3 regions of the Rhodococcus sp. NPDC004095 genome follow, and region 3 is predicted to be linked to each of the others. Evidence: riboswitches for the same ligand, from Rfam matches in the RefSeq annotation. Region 3 holds a riboswitch; each other region holds the start of a gene.
The links. Region 3 has a riboswitch for S-adenosylmethionine ahead of ACWEPG_RS15195 (aminotransferase class V-fold PLP-dependent enzyme). Riboswitches for the same ligand answer to the same signal wherever they lie in the genome.
Positions count from the first base shown of each region.

Region 1 (6,056 bases), on a different contig from region 3:
TGTGTCTCGGTGCGATCCACTCGGTACGCCCGGCGTGCTCGGTGCCGTCGGGTGCGGTGCGGGTCTTCCAGCCGCCCGGTCCGTCGTGGACGAGGGCGTGGCAGGCATCGCAGGCGAGGTCCTCGTTGGTGATGTCGGTGCGCCCGTCGTCCTTCCACTCACGGATGTGATGGACGGCGGTCATCGAGGCGGGTGCGTCGCAGCCGGGGCGGGTGCAGCCACCGGACGCTGCGATCAATGCCAACCGCTGGTCGCCGGATGCGAGTCGCTTCGACCGCCCCAGGTGCAGCGGCCGGCCTCGATGGTCGAACAACACGAGCACCGGGTGTGCGTTCTCTGCCATACGGAGGGCGTCGGCGATCGGGACGATGCCACCGGAGGCGGTGGTCACGATCCCGGTCGCTTCTTCGAGTTGCCGCAAGGTCATGGTGATGATCGCGGTCACCGGCAATCCGCGATGAGCACCCAGCACACCCGATGACAGTAGTTGTCGTAGTGCGACTTTCAGTGCGTCGTGGTTGCGTTGCACCGTGGTACGGGTGTCGCGTGCAGCGGCTTTCGCGAGTGCGGTGCGATCGAGATCCGGCGAGTCCACTTCGCCCCTGGGCGACTCGGGATCGTCGGGGTTGTTCATGCCGGGTCGTGCGAGTTTCGCCAGCACCGGCTCCAACAACGCCCGCAACTCCGGATCGAGCAGTCCGGAGACCGGCGTCATGAGATCGGGGCCCTGCTTCCCGATCCGCAGCCCGCGGCGTCGTTTGCGATCCTTCTCGTCGGGAACGTCGCCGTCGGCCGCCAGGTGCGCGAGCAGATGGACGCCGATCTTCGTCACGTCTTCGGGAGTGGTGGAGCGGGCGGTGTCGGCGAGGATCCGTTCGGCGACCTCGATCTTGTCGACGTCGGTTCCGTGCGGAACCTTGCGCATCACCTGCGCGATCACCCGGACATGATCGACACCGATCGCGCCGTCGGTCAGTGCGGCGGAGGTTTCCGGCAAGGTGGGTGTCATCGGCTGTCCGGCGACGGTGTGCCAGATCCCGGTCTTGCGGGCCCGTTTGACTCGTGCCGCCGCGTCCCCACCCGAGATCCGCAGCGTCTGGACCAGAAAGTCGTTGACCGATCGGCAGGCCAGGGTTCCCGGAAGTGAGCGTTCGCCGGCCTCGACGACGAGCCGGTTCCCGACCGAGGAGGCCTTCCTCAGCGACGTCTCGAACCGCTGCATCACTTCTACAACGTCACCGTCCGACAGTCCGACCAGTCCCACCCCGAGCAGGCCGTCGACGGCGGCATCGAGGGCGGCCAGGTGGTGTTCCACCTGGCCAACTCCCCCGCCCCCGATTGTCGAACTCATGTTCGAATTCTACTTCGGGTGTCCGACAGATTGACCAGATTCGTGGATCTGCTCGGCCTGCTCGTTTCGTTTCGCGGGTCGAGCGTGGGGTTCAGGCCCAGTCGCCGGGAACACCGGCGACGGCCATGTACCGAGACATCGGTGACAGCCGGATGCGATTTCCGAAGGTGACGTCGCGCAGATGCGCGCGAGGCGCACACCCTCGGGCGATCAACCGACTCCAGCGTATCGACATGGCATCTCGGAGAAGTGTTTCGATCGCGCTGACGTTAAGGCTTTGTCAGGGACAGGTGGATCATTAACATCGGCACCGACCATCCAGAGCGACCGAGAGACCCGGCTCGACGACGTCGCAGCAACCCCCTGTCCGCAGGTGAGGGTGCTACTGCCGGGAACGATGGAGGAGTCGGCGTGACCGGATTCGTGACCGCATGGGCGCGGCTGCACATCGACCTGTGCCGTGTCGCTTCCGGAACCTGTTCGTCCACAGCCTCGTTCGCCCTGAAGTCCTGATCGGATCAGCCCCCGTTTCGGTGCCGGGGCACCGCACACGCGGTGCCCCGGCGCCGTGCAGCGATCTGTGCGTGTAGAGAAAATGGAGCCCTCGGTGTTCTTGTCGTCAACTTCTGCCCTTCCCCGGCGTCGAGCCGCGCTCGCGTTGGCCGCATCCGCGGCGCTGACCGCGGGCCTGACCGCGTGCGGGTCCGCCGACGCGGCCGGCGGGACCGATGCCGGTACCCCACATGCGGGCGGCACCCTGCGGTACGGGCTTTCGGGCGCCCCGACCTGCGCGGACCCGGCCCAATCCGGTTCCAACCAAACGATCTACGTGGCCCGGCAGGTGGTCGATTCGCTCACCGACCAGGACCCCGAGACCGGAGAACCGAAGCCGTGGCTCGCGGAGAGCTGGGACGTCAATGCCGACGCGACCTCGTTCACGTTTCACCTGCGCGACGGGGTGACCTTCAGCGACGGCTCCGCGTTCACCGCGGAGTCGGTCAAGAAGAACTTCGACTCGATCCTGAACGCACTGACCGGGGCGAAGGCGCCTCTGGCTGCCAGCTACCTGTCGGGCTACACCGGCGCCACCGTGGTGGACCCACGCACCGTGCAGGTCGGCTTCTCGTCGCCGAATTCGCAGTTCCTGCAGGCCACTTCCACGGTGCAGCTCGGCTTCCTGTCCGATACCGACGTCGCGAAGACCGCGGAGCAGCGGTGCGCGGGCAACCTGTCCGGTACCGGCCCGTTCGTCTACGAGAGCTACGTCCAGGACAAGTCGGCAACCCTCGCCAAGCGCGCCGGCTACGCCTGGGGTTCGGACGTGTTCGCGCACGACGACGAGGCCTATCTCGACAAGATCGAGTTCACCATCGTGCCCGAATCCGGCGTGCGCAGTGGATCGCTGGCGTCCGGCCAGCTCGATGCCGTCTCGGATGCGCTTCCGCAGGACGCGCCGCAGATCGAGGGCGCAGGCGGCCGCATCCTCACCGCACCGAACCCCGGCATCCCCTTCGGCTTCCAGCCGAACGTGACCCGTGGCGTGCTCACCGACCCGGCCGTCCGCGCCGCGATCGTGCCCGCGATTAACCGGCAGGAGCTCGTGGACACGGTGCTCGGCCCGGACTTCCGGCCGGCCACCAGCTCGCTCGCCTCCCGCACTCCCGACTACGTCGCACTCTCCGACGTCACCTACGACCCGGATGCCGCGAAGAAGATCCTGGACGAGGCCGGCTGGAAGCCCGGCCCGGACGGTATCCGCGCCAAGGACGGCACCCCGCTGAGCTTCTCGGTCACCTTCAGCTCCGTGTTCGCCGGCAACCAGGCCATCCTCGAGCTCGTCCAGCAGCAGCTGCGGGCCGTGGGCATCGACCTGCGGCTCGAGCTCGTCTCGACCGCGGAGCAGACGGCCCGGCAGACGAGCAAGGACTACGACTCCACCTACTACAACAGCACCCGGGCGGACGGTGACATCCTGCGCACCGCCTTCGGGATCGACGGCCGAAACCTCAACGCCCGCGGCCCGATCCCGGAGCTCGACGAGGTGCTGGCCGCCCAGCTGCGGACCACCGAGCCGGCGCAGCGGGGAGAGCTGATCGAGAGGGCGCAGCAGTTGGTCCTCGACAACGGATTGTGGCTTCCCACCGTCGAGCTGTCCCAGGCCATCGGTGCCGGTGCCACCGTGCAGGACCTCAAGTTCGAGGCATCCGCACGCCTGCAGTTCTTCGACACCTGGCTCAGCGAGTAGCCGATGACTCGATATCTCGGATCCCGTGTGCTGCAGGCGATCGGCGTGCTGTGGGCGGCCTTCACCGTGTCGTTCGTCGTGCTGTACCTGTTGCCGTCCGACCCGGTGAGCATGGCGGTGGACTCCGCCGCAGCGAGTGGTGCCTCGATCGATGGCGATGCGGTCGCGCAGCTGCAGGCCCGATACGGGTTGGACCAGCCGGTGTGGGTGCAGTACTGGAACGCGCTCTCGGGTGCGGTCCGGGGTGACTTCGGTACGTCCATCTCCACCGGACAGTCGGTGACCGATGCGATCGCCTCGGCCGTGCCCAACACTCTGGCACTGGCGTTCACCGCTCTGGTGCTCGCCGTCGTGTTCGGCACGACGGTCGCGTTCCTCGCCACCTACACGCGATCGACCCGGTTGCGCAGCGTGCTGTTCTCGCTGCCGCCGCTCGGTGTCGCGGTCCCCACATTCTGGGTCGGATTGATTCTGCTGCAGGTGTTCTCGTTCCGCCTCAAGCTGTTCCCCGCGTTCGGCGACGGTGGCCTCTCCCACCTGGTGCTGCCCGCGATCACCCTGGCGCTGCCGACGGGTGCGGTCATCGCGCAGGTGCTCGCGGCCAGCCTGCAGACCACCTGGCGGCAGCCGTTCATCGAGGCAGCACGGGCGAAGGGAGCGTCCCGCCGGCAGATCCAGACCCGGCATGCGTTGCGGCTGTCGAGCATCCCGGCCTTCACCATCGCCGGCGTGCTGGTCGGGACGCTGCTCGCGGGGTCAGTGGTCGTGGAGACGGTCTTCTCCCGCGCCGGGCTCGGCCGGCTGACCCAGACGTCGGTGATGGCCCAGGACATTCCGGTGGTGCAGGGCGTCGTCGTGTTCAGTTCGCTGGTGTTCGTGCTCGTCAATCTCGCCGTCGATCTGCTGTATCCGCTGATCGATCCGCGGATCGTCGACGGCGGCCGCCGAGCGGCAGGCAGGCGAGGTGCGGCCGCCGTCGGCGCCGCCCCGAACGCCACGTCCCCGAACGCCACGAACCCGAATGCCACATCGCAGGACGAGACCGTGGAGGTGAAGGCCCATGTCTGACACGTTGATCCGGGAACCGGTCGGGGTCGCGGCCGCCGGCGCGGTACCGCGCCGTGGATCCGCGGAGGTGCCTGCACCCGGTCGTAGCGCGGCGCTCCGTACCGCCGTCCGCGGGCTCCGCCGCAACTGGGTGGTGGCGCTGTCCGCGGTTGTGCTGCTCCTCGCGATCGGGTTCGCGCTGTTCCCGTCGGTGTTCGCGTCCGGCGACCCGCTGCGGGGCGTGCCCGCGGACAAGCTGCAGGGCCCGAGCGTCGCGCACTGGTTCGGCACCGACAACATCGGCCGCGACGTGTACACGCGGGTCGTGCACGGGGCCGGGCTCTCGCTCACCGCGACGCTCCTCGCGGTCGGGATCGCCCTGGTGGTCGGCTCGATGGTCGGCCTGCTGTCCGGTGCGGCGGGGGGAGCGGTCGACGCGGTGCTGATGCGCATCGTCGACGTGCTGCTGTCGATTCCGGCACTGCTGCTCTCGCTCGCCCTGGTGACCGCACTCGGCTTCGGCACCATCAACGTGGCGATCGCCGTCGGTGTCGGACTCGTCGCGAACTTCGCTCGCGTGATGCGCTCGGAGGTGCTGAGGGTGCGGCGGGCGCTGTACGTCGAGGCCGCCCTCGCATCCGGCGTCCGGTGGCCCACCGTGCTGTACCGCCACGTGCTGCGCAACGCCTATGCCCCGGTGATAGCGCTGGCGGCAGTCGAATTCGGGATGGCCGTGCTCGCGGTCTCGTCATTGAGCTTCCTCGGCTTCGGTGCGGTACCGCCGACACCCGAATGGGGGTCGCTGATCTCCGAGGGCCGCAACTACCTGGCCACCGCGTGGTGGATGACGACACTGCCCGGTCTCGTCATCATCGCCGTCGTCCTCGCGGCGCACCGCATCGGTCACGCGATCGACGATCGGAGCGGAAGATGAGCCTCGACACCGGGGCACCGCTCCTGCGGGTCGACGACCTCCGGGTCGAGTACGGCGACGCGAACGACCCCGTCGTCGCGGTCGACGGGGTCGGCCTCAGGGTCTCCCGCGGCGAGGTCGTCGCCGTCGTCGGCGAGTCGGGCTCGGGCAAGTCGACTACCGCGCACGCGATCCTCGGTCTGCTCTCCGGCAGCGGCCGTGTCACCGGCGGCACCGTCACGTTCGACGGGGAGCGTCTGGACACCCTGTCCGACCGGGCGTTCGAGAAGGTGCGCGGCGCCCGCATCGGGCTGGTCCCGCAGGACCCGACGACGTCGCTGAACCCGGTGATCCGCATCGGGGACCAGATCGCCGAGGCGCTGCGCATCCACGGCCTCGCGGACCGCCGCTCCGCGAAGGTCGAGGCGCTGCGGATCCTCGAGGAGGCCGGCCTCGACAATCCCGAACTGCGCGCCGGTCAGTACCCGCAGGATCTGTCC
Region 1 is NZ_JBSGGS010000015.1:8,370-14,425, reverse strand. It holds gene ACWEPG_RS23810 (DUF222 domain-containing protein) at 1-1,351, opposite strand, end outside; SAM riboswitch class I at 1,663-1,755, shown strand; gene ACWEPG_RS23805 (putative leader peptide) at 1,763-1,864, shown strand; gene ACWEPG_RS23800 (ABC transporter substrate-binding protein) at 1,947-3,596, shown strand; gene ACWEPG_RS23795 (ABC transporter permease) at 3,600-4,664, shown strand; gene ACWEPG_RS23790 (ABC transporter permease) at 4,657-5,577, shown strand; gene ACWEPG_RS23785 (dipeptide ABC transporter ATP-binding protein) at 5,574-6,056, shown strand, end outside.
Region 1: linked by a shared signal. The riboswitch ahead of ACWEPG_RS23805 (putative leader peptide) and the one ahead of ACWEPG_RS15195 (aminotransferase class V-fold PLP-dependent enzyme) in region 3 are both predicted to bind S-adenosylmethionine.

Region 2 (6,056 bases), on a different contig from region 3:
GAGTCTGAGATCGTCGAGCATCCGAAGCGCCTCGCGCGCAAACCATCCCAGCTCGTGGTGGTGGCGCTTGCCCTCCAGTTCACTGATCACGACCAGCGGCATGATCACGTCGTGCTCGGCGAACCGGGTGACGGCCCACGGATCGGAGAGCAGGACCGAGGTGTCGAGGACGTAGGTGCGGACGGAGCGGTTTGCGGTCACGGTGGCTCCTACACCTGCACGGCGCCCGCGCAGGCGGCGGTTCGCTGGGCCGGTCGGTCCGGGTGGGTCTGCGACCCACGGGGACCGGGCGCCGGTCCCCTCGCCCTGAACGAAGTCAGTCACGACTCGAACCTCCCGGACGGGCAACTTCCCCTGTCACCCGTTGAACGGAACGCTACGTCCAACTCACACGCCCGTGCGGCAGCAACACGGTGAACGTTGGGTTAAGCGGGCCCCCGGATCACCGGGCCCGTCCGGCGACGGCTCCGGAACTCGACGCATCCCCACGGAACGCCGAAACGGCCCACACCCCGAGGGGTGCGGGCCGTTTCGGCGGTGACAACTAGACGTTCTTGGAGAGCATGCCCCAGTCCTCGAGCCCGTCGTAGAGCGGGAAGTCGAGGGCCAGCTTGGACACCCGCGCGCGCAGGGCGGTGATGTCGGAGTCCTGACCGTTCGCGAGGGCGGTGGCGATGATGTCGGCGACCTCGGCGAACTCGGCATCGCCGAAGCCACGGGTGGCCAGCGCCGGGGTGCCGATTCGCAGGCCCGACGGGTTCATCGGCGGGCGCGGGTCGAACGGCACGGCGTTGCGGTTGACGGTGATGCCGATCTCGTGGAGCAGGTCCTCGCCCTGCTGGCCGTCGAGCTCGGAGTTGCGCAGGTCCACCAGCACCAGGTGCACGTCGGTGCCGCCGGTGAGGACGGAGATGCCGTTACCGGCGACGTCGGAACCACCGAGACGCTCGGCGAGGATCTTCGCGCCGGCGAGGGTGCGCTCCTGCCGGTTCTTGAACTCCTCGGTGCCTGCGATCTTCATCGCGACGGCCTTCGCGGCGATCGCGTGCATCAGCGGCCCGCCCTGCTGGCCGGGGAACACCGCGGAGTTCAGCTTCTTGGCCCACTCCTGCTTGGCGAGGATCATGCCCGAGCGCGGACCGCCGAGGGTCTTGTGGACGGTGGTGGAGACGACGTCGGCGTGCGGCACCGGCGACGGGTGCAGACCGGCGGCGACGAGGCCGGCGAAGTGCGCCATGTCGACCCACAGCTTGGCGTCGATCTCGTCCGCGATCGACCGGAACGCCGCGAAGTCGAGGTGCCGCGGGTAGGCGGACCAGCCTGCGATCAGGACCTGGGGACGCTCGGCGAGGGCGATCTCGCGGACCTTGTCCATGTCGACGACGTGGGTGTCCTCGCGGACGCCGTACGACGCGACCTGGTACAGCTTGCCGGAGAAGTTGAGCTTCATGCCGTGCGTGAGGTGACCGCCGTGCGCGAGGTCCATGCCGAGCAGCTTCTCGCCCGGGTTCATCAGCGCCATCAGCACCGCGGCGTTGGCCTGCGCGCCGGCATGCGGCTGCACGTTCGCGAACTCCGCACCGAAGACGGCCTTGGCGCGCTCACGCGCGAGGTTCTCGACGACGTCGACGTGCTCGCAGCCGCCGTAGTAGCGGCGGCCGGGGTAGCCCTCGGCGTACTTGTTGGTCAGCACGCTGCCCTGGGCCTGCAGCACCGCGCGGGGAACGAAGTTCTCCGAGGCGATCATTTCCAGGGTGTCGCGCTGACGGGCCAGCTCACCGTTCATTGCCGCGGCGACCTCGGGGTCGAGTTCGGCGAGCGAAGCGTTGTTCACGTCGGTGCTGGGCACAGCGGTCATCGAGGGATCTCCAAGCGAAAGGCCGGGCAGGGGCAGGTCTCATTGTAGGGCCAGGTCAGTGACCCCCAACCACGGGTTCCCGGGAACGAGACCCGCGGCACCGTCCCGATCGCCGGGACGGGCCGCCGGCACCGGCACGGCCGCGGTTAACGTCCACGGCGATCCCACCCGCCACCAACCTCGGGAGCACACGGATGACCCTCGACGATCTGCTCGCCGAACGCGCGATCACCCGCGCCCTGACCTTGATCGCCCGTGCGATGGACGACCGCGCCTGGGAGGCCCTCGACCACCTGGTCCTCCCGGACGCGACCGCGAACCTGGGCACCGGCGAGCTGGATGGTCGCGTCGAGATGGTCTCAAGCATCCGGTCGTTCCTGGACGCCTGCGGGCCGACGCAGCACCTGCTCGGCAATGTCGTCGTCGACGTCGACGGGGACACCGCGACCAGCCGCGCGTACGTCTCGGATCTGCACCTCGGAACCGGTGAGCGCGCGGGCGTGACCTTCCAGACCCTCGGCGACTACCACGACACCTGGATCCGGCGCGGCGACGCGTGGCTGCTGGCCCGCCGCGTCAAACTCTCCCGCGGGCACGTCGGATCCTTCGCCGTCCTCGGCCCCGGCCCCGAGGGCTGGTCACCGCGCGGCTGAGGGCGCCACCCGCGACGCTCCACAGACGGCGGCCTGCTGCGGAGCGGCGAGGTTGAACAGGAGGTTCCCTCCGGGGCCGGACGGCACCGCCAGCGCGTGCCACCCCAACTTCCAGCGGGCGAAGCCGCCGGTGCGCCGCAGCGCGGCCGCGAGTCGACGCGCGTCGTGGTGCCAGCGAACCACCACTTCGTCGGGCCATTCCAGTCGGATCAGACCGTCGGACTGCACCACGGCGAGGACGTCGATCGACCGCTCGTCCTCCCAGCTCTTGCGGGCGTGGATGAAGTGCACCTGGTGACCGGGCCCGTAGCTGGTGCAGCGGTGGTCGACGGCCGGAACGTCGTTGGACGGATGGGGCATGTGAAACTCCCGAGTTCCTCGGGCCTCCCGGAATCCCGGGGGCGCTCGTGCCGGCACCGGTCGGTGTCGGCCACTTCGTCACCCGAGCCACCCGCGAGCGTGGGGTTGGCGGCCGTCCAGTCGGGGCTTGGCGACGGCACTCGTGAAGCGGCCCCAGTGTATGCGACCGAACCCCGGTCAGCGCAAACCGGACGGGATGAGCGGCTCGTCGAGCAGCCGCCGGAACCGTTCGGAGCGCTCCTCGGCGTTCCCGCCGCGGTCGAGCCACGATCCGAGCAGGCGATACCCCTCCACATAGGTGGAGGTGTAGGCCCGCCACAACGGCGACGACAGGAACCGCAGGGACTGCCGGGCCCGTTCCGGGGTGGTGAGGTTCCACGTCTGCAGGAACTGCGCGACGTCGTCGTGCGAACGACCCCGATCGTGCAGCAGCAGCGCCGCGTCCTGCCGCACCCCGAGCAGCTTCGAGGACGCGTTCGACAGCGCCTCCGCACGCTCGCCGTCGAACCGCAGCCCGAGGTCGGCGTAGATCTCCTGCGCCCACTTCCCCCATCCCTGCCCCTGGGTCACCCCGCCGGCTCCGCTCCCGCGCCCGACGATCGCACCGAGCGCGAGGTCCGCGAGCCCCTCCGCCATCAGGCACTGTGGGGTGTTGACCAGGAAGATGGTGTGTTCGATCTGGCCGGCGTCGACCAGGCCTGCTTCCTTGCGGCAGTGCTCGGTGTGGTGTCCCGGGTATGCCTCGTGCGCGATCAGATGCGGCAGATTCGCCATGTGCTGCTTGAGGTCCGAGTTGATCGCGACCTTGGACCGGTAGTTGCCGAGGTAGTAGTTGAAGCCCGACCAGGGCTTGTCGCCGACCACCTCGTACTCGACGCGTTCGGTCTCCGGGAGCGGGTAGCGGGCCCGCACCAGGTCGCGCAGTGCGGACGAGAACGCCTCGACACAGTCGGCGAGCCGTTCCGGTGGGATCTCGTCGGCCGCACGGTGCGCCTGAAGTCGCTGGGCCAGCGGCTGGTTCCCGTCACCGGCGAGCACCTCGTCCATCGCCCGGTGCGCGTCCCGGTAGTCCTCGACCGACCCCGGTTCGATCCGCACGTCGAAGTAGGCGTGAACCTCGTCGACGAAGCCGATCTTCTCCCCCGCGAACGTGCGGGCCGAGCATTCGAGTGCGCGCAGATGGACGTCGAGGAACTCCGCGCGATCGGCTGGCAGGTCTACGTTCGGCAGTTCACCCCGCAGGTGCGCGGCGCGGCGGGCCAGTTCGCGGGGCTCGGGAGGCGGCGCGTTGTCCACCTGACGCCGCAACGCCGGGTCACCGGTGAAGGCGTCGACGAACCCCTCCTCGATGCGATCGAAACCGAGTCCGAGCAGCAGATACTCGCGTACGAAGGTGGCGGCGTCCATACCTGTGAACCCTAGTGTCCGGACCCGGCGCGGCGCTCCGGTGTGGGGACGCGCACAATTCCCCTATGCAGATCGAGGCCGGGACGCGCGCATGGCGAGGGTGAGCGAAAGCAGCCCGTACGTCGAATTCGACCGAAAGCAGTGGCGGACACTGCGCAAGTCGACACCGCTCGTGCTCACGGAGGAAGAGCTCCAGGGCATGCGCGGCCTCGGCGAGCAGATCGACCTCGACGAGGTCGCCGAGGTGTACCTGCCGCTGTCCCGGCTGATCCACCTGCAGGTCGCCGCCCGGCAGCGCCTGTTCGCCGCGACCGCGACGTTCCTCGGCGAGAAGCACCCGGACCGTCAGGTGCCGTTCGTGATCGGGGTGGCCGGGTCGGTCGCGGTCGGCAAGTCCACCACCGCCCGCGTCCTGCAGGCCCTGCTCGCCCGCTGGGACCACCACCCTCGGGTGGACCTGGTGACCACCGACGGGTTCCTCTACCCGACAGCAGAACTGACCCGGCGCGGCATCATGCACCGCAAGGGTTTTCCGGAGAGCTATGACCGACGCAAGTTGCTCCGCTTCGTCACCGAGGTCAAGTCGGGGGCGGAAGAGGTTGCCGCGCCGGTCTATTCGCACCGATCCTACGACGTGGTGCCCGGCCAGTACCACCTGATCCGCCAGCCCGACATCCTGATCCTGGAGGGACTGAACGTCCTGCAGACCGGGCCCCGGCTGATGGTCTCGGACCTGTTCGACTTCTCGATCTACGTCGACGCGAAGGTGGAGGACATCGAGCGCTGGTACATCAAACGATTCCTGGCGCTGCGCAAGACGGCGTTCGCGGACCCGAACGCCCACTTCCACCACTACTCGAACCTGTCCGACGCACACGCGACGATCGCTGCCGAGGACATCTGGAACTCGATCAACCGGCCGAACCTGGTGGAGAACATCCTGCCGACCCGCCCCCGCGCAACCCTGGTGCTGCGCAAGGACGCCGACCACTCCATCAACCGGCTACGACTGCGGAAGCTCTGACCCGCTTCCGGCCGGCGTCGATCTCCTTCGTCAGGTCACGAACGTAGCGAGCGAAGTCGACCTGAATGGTGTGCCGCGGCGCCTGGTAGTACTGGGCGAGGCTGGCACCCTCGTCGGCCTCGACGATCCGGTTCATCTCGGCGACGGAGGGCAACGCGTATGTGCCGGCCAGGATTCCGGCGACGAGTTTGCTCTGCTGCTCGGCGAGGTTGACGATCGTCGGCGATGCCTGCGCCAGCCCCATGAAGAACAGGTTGTCCACCCCGGGCCGCACGATCCGCTTGAACAGCGGGAAGCGGTGCCGCGCATCGGGTTGCAGCGCCGGATCGTCGAAGAACGGGAAGCTCATCTGGTACCCGGTCGCGCAGATGATCACATCGGCGGGGATCCGGCGTCCGTCGACGAGCCGCACGTGGTCACCGTCGAGGGCCTCGATCGCCGGGACGCAGGTCAGGTCCCCCGAGCCCGCCTTGGCGAGGAAGTCGACGCTGACCGACGGGTGCGCACCGAGCGGCTCGTGGTCGGGCGTGGGCAGACCGTAGTCCTCCATCCGGCCGAGCGACTTCTTGATCTTCCTGCGCGCGATGGACAGTCCGAGCTTGCGCGGCATCCACGGCGGCATCATCATCTTGTCCGCCGGCTTGCCCTCGCGGTACTTGCTCAGCACCCACACCCCGCGGCGGGCCGAGACCCAGACGTGCTCGGCGATCGAACGATGTGAAAGTTCGGACGCGATGTCCAGTGCCGAATTCCC
Region 2 is NZ_JBSGGS010000003.1:126,948-133,003, forward strand. It holds gene ACWEPG_RS06685 (PhoH family protein) at 1-201, opposite strand, end outside; gene glyA (serine hydroxymethyltransferase) at 545-1,858, opposite strand; gene ACWEPG_RS06695 (nuclear transport factor 2 family protein) at 2,053-2,511, shown strand; gene ACWEPG_RS06700 (hypothetical protein) at 2,497-2,871, opposite strand; SAM riboswitch class IV at 2,910-3,019, opposite strand; gene ACWEPG_RS06705 (DUF885 domain-containing protein) at 3,049-4,278, opposite strand; gene coaA (type I pantothenate kinase) at 4,370-5,302, shown strand; gene ACWEPG_RS06715 (flavin-containing monooxygenase) at 5,274-6,056, opposite strand, start outside.
Region 2: linked by a shared signal. The riboswitch ahead of ACWEPG_RS06700 (hypothetical protein) and the one ahead of ACWEPG_RS15195 (aminotransferase class V-fold PLP-dependent enzyme) in region 3 are both predicted to bind S-adenosylmethionine.

Region 3 (6,056 bases):
CCTGGGAACGCACCTACCCGTACTCGTGGCTCGGCGTGCTCGCCGACGTGCCGCCGTCCACCGACGAACTGATCTACGCCTGGCACCCTGACGGCTTCGCGATGCACTCGATGCGCTCGGACACCGTCAGCCGCCTCTACCTCCAGGTTCCCAACGGCACCGATCTCGCCGAGTGGTCGGACGACCGGATCTGGGAGGCGTTGAGCCGGCGTCTCGGCGATGGAATCGACGGCTGGACACTGAAATCCGGACCGATCACCGAGAAGAGCGTGCTGCCGATGCGCAGCTATGTGCAGACCCCGATGCGGCACGGGCGGCTCTTCCTGGCCGGCGACGCCGCGCACATCGTCCCGCCCACCGGGGCGAAGGGACTGAATCTCGCAGCCTCCGACGTGGCCTTGCTGGCACCCGCGCTGATTGCGTTGCTGCGCAAGGACGACGAGACCCTCGCCGACGGCTACAGCGAGAGCGCACTGCGTCGCGTCTGGCGCTGCACCCACTTCTCCTGGTGGATGACGACCATGCTGCATCAGAGCGGCGATCCGTTCGACGCGCAGTTGCAGCGTTCGCAACTGCAGTGGATCGCCGGCAGCGCGGCCGGCTCCACCGGACTCGCCGAGAACTACGCCGGACTCCCGATCGGTATGTGAGGAGTCTCCGTGCCCGTGAGTCCGTCCGGCCCGTCAGGGGGACGGAAGGACTCACGGGTGCAGCGCGCTTCCGGCCAGCCACTGGTCCCACGGCACGCTCCAGTCGCCGTTCTGCCACACCTCGAGCGGGGCGCCGCCGGTGTTGCGGATCTCGACGACGTCGCCGGGCTGCGAGAAGTTGAAGAACCACTGGGCGTTCGTCGGGTTCAGGTTCAGGCAGCCGTGCGAGGTGTTGGTGTTGCCCTGCGCCCACACGCTCGACGCCAGCTCGTGCAGGTAGATGCCGTCGGTGCTGATCCGGGTGGCCCAGTTGATCGACTCCTTGTAGCCGAGGCGCGAGTTGATCGGCAGCCCATAGGTCGACGAGTCCATGATCACCGGGTTCGCCTTGTCCATCACCGTGTAGGTGCCGGGCTGCGTCCAGAACGAGAGCGTCGTGTTGCCGATCGTCTCGGTGCCGCCCATGCCCATCGACGTCGGCATCTCGCGGACCACCTGGCCGTTCTCGTAGACGGTCACCATCTTGGTGTCGTCGTCGGCGATCGAGACGTGCGAGTCGCCGATCCGGAACGAGACCTTCTCGTCCTGCTCGCCGTAGAGGCCCTTCCCGAGCTGGGTGCCGTAGATCTTCGCGTCCACCGACACGGTGGTGCCGGGTGCGTAGTACTCCTGCGGACGCCAGTGCGCGTTCTGGTCGTCGAGCCAGTACCAGGATCCCTGCACCGGGGGAGTGGTGGTGACCGTCATCGCCTTCTCCGCGGCGGCCCGGTCGCCGATCTCCTCGTCGAAGTGCGCCACCACAACGAGGCCGACGCCGTACGTGCCGCCGTCCGTGATCGACTGTCCGCCGGTGGTGTTCAGGTACAGCCGGGTCTGGTTGTTCGGCGCGACGGTGGTGAAGGTCGTGTCCTTGGTGGTCGCGACGCCGCGGGAGTCGGTCGCTGCCACGGCCAGGTCGTAGGTCTTCCCGTATCCGAGTGGTTCGGCGGGCTTCCAGGACGTCTTGTCCGGTGTGGTGATGCCGTCGATGACCTTGCCGTCCGGGTTGGTCAGCTTCACCGACGTCAGCGTGCCCTGGGTGACGTCGACGCGGATCGGGCTCAGCGGGTTCACGGGAGTGTCGGTGTCGCCCGGGGTGAAGGTGATCGACGCCTCGGACTCCTGGGTCGCGGACGCCGCGGCGCCGGAGGACCCGGTGTCGCCGCCGTCCGAGCATCCGCCGAACAACAGCGCCGCGGCCACCACGGCCGCGAGTGCGGTGGACTTGCGACGAAAACGCGACACTTCATGCCCTCCAGGATTCGAGCGGACACGATGCACCGCACGTTCGACTTGCCAGTTCAGGATATCGGCGCACGGGGCTCAGGCGTTTCCGGCGGCCGATGCCAGGGTGCCGACGCCGAGCACAGCGAGAATGCCTGCGCTCACGCTCTCGAGCCGCGCTGTGATCCGCGGGCTACGCAGCAGAGCGACCAGTCGGGACGCGGCGACCGCGAACCCGCTCATCACGACCAGTGCGACCGCGGCCTCCACCGCACCGAGCGTCATCGCCGATCCGAGCGTGACCCGACCGAGGAACTGCGGCACGACGGCCAGGTAGAACAAGCCGACCTTGGGGTTCAGCGCGCACGAGAGCACCCCCGCCCCGAACGCCGAAACCGGGCGGGTGGCCGCGGCGACCGGGGCGGGTGCGTCCGCGACCGTCGCCGCACGACGGCGCTGCAGCGCCCGCAGTCCGAGGTAGAGCAGATACAGGCCGCCGGCGATCTTGAGGACCCGGTATGCGCTCGCCGACTGTTCGAGCAGCGTCGCCAACCCGAGTGCGACGACCGCGGCCCACAGGAGACCACCCAGGCTGACGCCGAGCGCGGCGGCGAGACCCGAACGGGTGCCCCCGATGCTGTAGCGCAGCACGAGGAACGAGTCGGGTCCGGGCATGATCGCCAGCAGCAGGCAGACACCCGCGAAACTGATCAGGGTTGCGGTGGTCACCGAACCAGGAAACCGCAGTTCCGGTGTGGTTTTCAAACCAATTTCCGGGTGCAGGTCCGGTGCCGGTCGGGAGTGCACGCCGCGCACCGGGATTCGGCATCCGAGCGCAGCGTGAGGTGATGGAAGTCACAGCGAACTCGGTGTGGCCGGGTTGACAGCGCGGCCGAACGGCTGCCATTCTCGGCTCAGGTCATGAGTGCCAGCGCGTAGCCCCGGCTTGCTGGCCGGCAACCCTCCACCGCGGTGGGGTGCCCCGGGTGACGACCAGGCCGTGAATCCAATACCGGACACGGCAAGCGCGGACTCGATGCATCAACCCTCACCGCACGAGTCCCTTGACGTAAGGGATGACGCCATGACTGCTGTACTCGACACCACCCTCTGTGCCGACGCCGTTCGCAACGAAAACTGTGATGGCACTGCGCCTTTCGCGCCGGTCTGTGGCAGTGACCTGATCGCGCCGCTCGCCGACGGCACTTCGATCGCGTACGCCAACTTCGACTACGCCGCCAGTGCCCCCGCGCTGTCCGCCGTCGCCGAGCGGGTGCAGTCGCTGCTGCCGTTCTACGCCAGCGTGCACCGCGGGGCCGGCTACGCCTCCCAGGTCTGCACCGAGCGGTACGAGGGCGCCCGTGACGTGGTCGCCGACTTCGTCGGGGCCCGCACCGACGACGTCGTGGTGTTCACCCGCAACACCACCGACGCACTGAACCTGCTCGCCTCCTGCGTGCCCGGCGAGACCGTCGTCCTCGACATCGAGCACCACGCAAACCTGTTGTCCTGGAACCGGAACGGTGCCCGCGTCGTCCGTTCCGCGGACACCGTCGAGGAAACCGTCCAGCGCATCGTCGCCGAACTGTGCACCCGCCCGGCGGCACTGCTCGCCGTCACCGGCGCCTCCAACGTGACCGGCGAGGTGCTGCCGATCGCCCGCCTCGCGCGGATCGCCCACGAGTGCGGCGCCCGGATCCTGGTCGACGCCGCCCAGTTGCTGCCGCACCGCCGCGTCGACATCGCCGAGCTCGGCGTCGACTACCTGGCCTTCTCCGGGCACAAGCTGTACGCGCCGTTCGGCGCCGGCGCCCTCGTCGGCCGCGCCGACTGGCTGGACGCCGCCGAGCCCTACCTTGCCGGCGGCGGCGCCACCAAGAACGTCGAGATCGACGCCGTGCAGTGGGCCGCCGCTCCGCAGCGGCACGAGGCGGGCACCCCGAACGTGCTCGGCGCCGTCGCGATCGCCGCGGCATGCGAGACACTCGCCGGGTTCGACGCCGACGCCGTCGAGCTGCACGAGCGCGTGCTGTGCGACCGACTCACGGCCGGACTCGAATCGATCGACGGTGTCCGGGTGCTGCGGATCTGGCCGGACTCGCCGGACGCCGTCGGCATCGTCACCTTCACCGTCGCCGGCGCCGAGCCGCGCGCGGTCGCGACCCACCTGTCGGACCTGCACGGCATCGGAGTGCGGGACGGCAAGTTCTGCGCCCACCCGTTGCTGTCGCGCCTCGGGTACGCCGAGGGGGCGGTTCGGGCCAGCCTCGGACTCGGCAGCAGCAGCGCGGACGTCGATCGCCTGATCGCCGCAGTCGGCGAGTTCGCCGCGCTGCGCGCGACGAACGGTGTTCCTGCACGGTAACATCGGCGTCATGACTACGGACGCGGTGGACCTGATCGGTGGCCAGTGGTGCCGCCGGCACGTCGACCTGTGCCGTACCGCCTCGGGTATGTGTCCGGTCTGAGCTCGGCCTCGCCGGACCCGTCACTCCACCACCTTCCCGAGGACAGTCATGTCTGCATCGTTTTCGTCCCGTCCTGTCCGGCCGCTGCATGTGGCCGTCGAACTCTCCGGCGCCGGCCACCACCCCGCGTCGGCTGCCCACACCGATTTCCGAATCCCTTTGGGGCTCAGTGACTACTGGGTTCAGCTCACCTCCTCCACCCTCGATCTCGTCGGGGATCCGGGCTCCGTGATCCGGGTGCGAGCCCGCGACCTCGGGGAGGCGCAGCGGCGCCGCGAGACCGCCCGCATCCGCGCGGCGGCGGACGGCCGCGACCCCGACACGGTCGCGGTCCTGCTCGACGTCGAGGTGCTCCTCGCCGACGATCACCGTGCCGCCCGGCGCGAACTGGCCCGCCTGGATGCCGGCCTGATCGAACCCCATGTGCCGGAGTCCCTCTCGTACATCGGCACCCCGTCCGGCCTGGCCGGTCTGATCGCCGACATCCGCGCCGCCGGAGTGGCGGACGGTGTCACCCTGCTGCCCCTGGTCCTGCCCAGGGTGCTCGACCGCGTCGTCGACGACGTGCTGCCCATGCTGCACGAGGGTGGCGTGACCGAGCCGTCCGCGGTCCTCGGCGAGGTTCTCGGGCAGTTCGGGTTGTCACCCGACCGGCGCGCGCTCGCGTCCTGACCCGCCGCGCGCCGCTCCGGGCGTGACCCCTCACGGCTGAAGGTGGCCTTCAGCCGGTGGAGAACGAAACGGGGTTTGCCTGTCGTCGGCGACGCGTGACCACGTCACCCCAGGACGACATGGATACGCGGGTCCGGATCGAAGCGGTAGCCGGACCCGCGCACCGTCGACACCTGTCCGCCGAAGCGGCCCAGCTTGGTTCGGACCCGCGAGACGTGCACGTCGACGCTGCGCCCGGCGCGGTCACGCTCGCCGAGGGTGCCGCTCAGTTGCAGCATCCGGCGACGCGAGACGACCTCACGCGGCCGCCTGGCCAGGTGCGAGAGTATCTCGAATTCGGTGTGGCTCAGTGAGATCGGCGCCCCGTCGAGTCGCGCTTCCCGAGCGGGCAGATCGATCAGCAGTGGGGCGGTCGCATCGACGCCCGCGCGCACCGCGACGCCCGGCAACAGTTCACGCGCGCTGACGCGCAGTGCATCGGCGAGCGCTGTCAACTGACCGCGGTCGGCGGATCCGGAGAACTGCATGGTGAGCACGAGGTCGGTGCTCGACCTCGGAACTGACGAATCGGTCATGGGGGCTCCGATGTCGGATGGATCGGGTGTGACGGCCGGGTCAGTGCGGGCCGTGACATTCCCGTTCGACGTGGATGCCGTTGGAGGCGACGGTCATTCGTCGAGTGGGCTGGACCGGTGGTAGCGGCCGCCGTGGTAGAGGAGTGGAGCGGCCGCGGCCTCCGCGTCGTTCTCGTCGTGGATCCGGGTCACCAGCCCGATCACCAGCGTGTGATCGCCCGCCGGGATCAACTGATGCACGGTGGTGCGGAGCCAGATCGGGGTGCCGTGCAGCACCGGTTCCCCGGTCTCGAGTCGCTTCCACAGCGAGGTGTCCGAGAAGCGCTCGTCGGCGCTGCGGGAGAACCGCTGCGCCAGGTGCCGCTGGTGCTCGCCGAGCAGGTGGATGACCAGTGAGTCCGCCGCGTGCAGCGCACGGATCGACGACG
Region 3 is NZ_JBSGGS010000007.1:81,597-87,652, forward strand. It holds gene ACWEPG_RS15180 (4-hydroxybenzoate 3-monooxygenase) at 1-650, shown strand, start outside; gene ACWEPG_RS15185 (L,D-transpeptidase) at 702-1,934, opposite strand; gene ACWEPG_RS15190 (LysE family translocator) at 2,013-2,642, opposite strand; SAM riboswitch class IV at 2,831-2,947, shown strand; gene ACWEPG_RS15195 (aminotransferase class V-fold PLP-dependent enzyme) at 2,998-4,278, shown strand; gene ACWEPG_RS15200 (putative leader peptide) at 4,289-4,381, shown strand; gene ACWEPG_RS15205 (hypothetical protein) at 4,430-5,053, shown strand; gene ACWEPG_RS15210 (winged helix-turn-helix domain-containing protein) at 5,158-5,628, opposite strand; gene ACWEPG_RS15215 (flavin reductase family protein) at 5,722-6,056, opposite strand, start outside.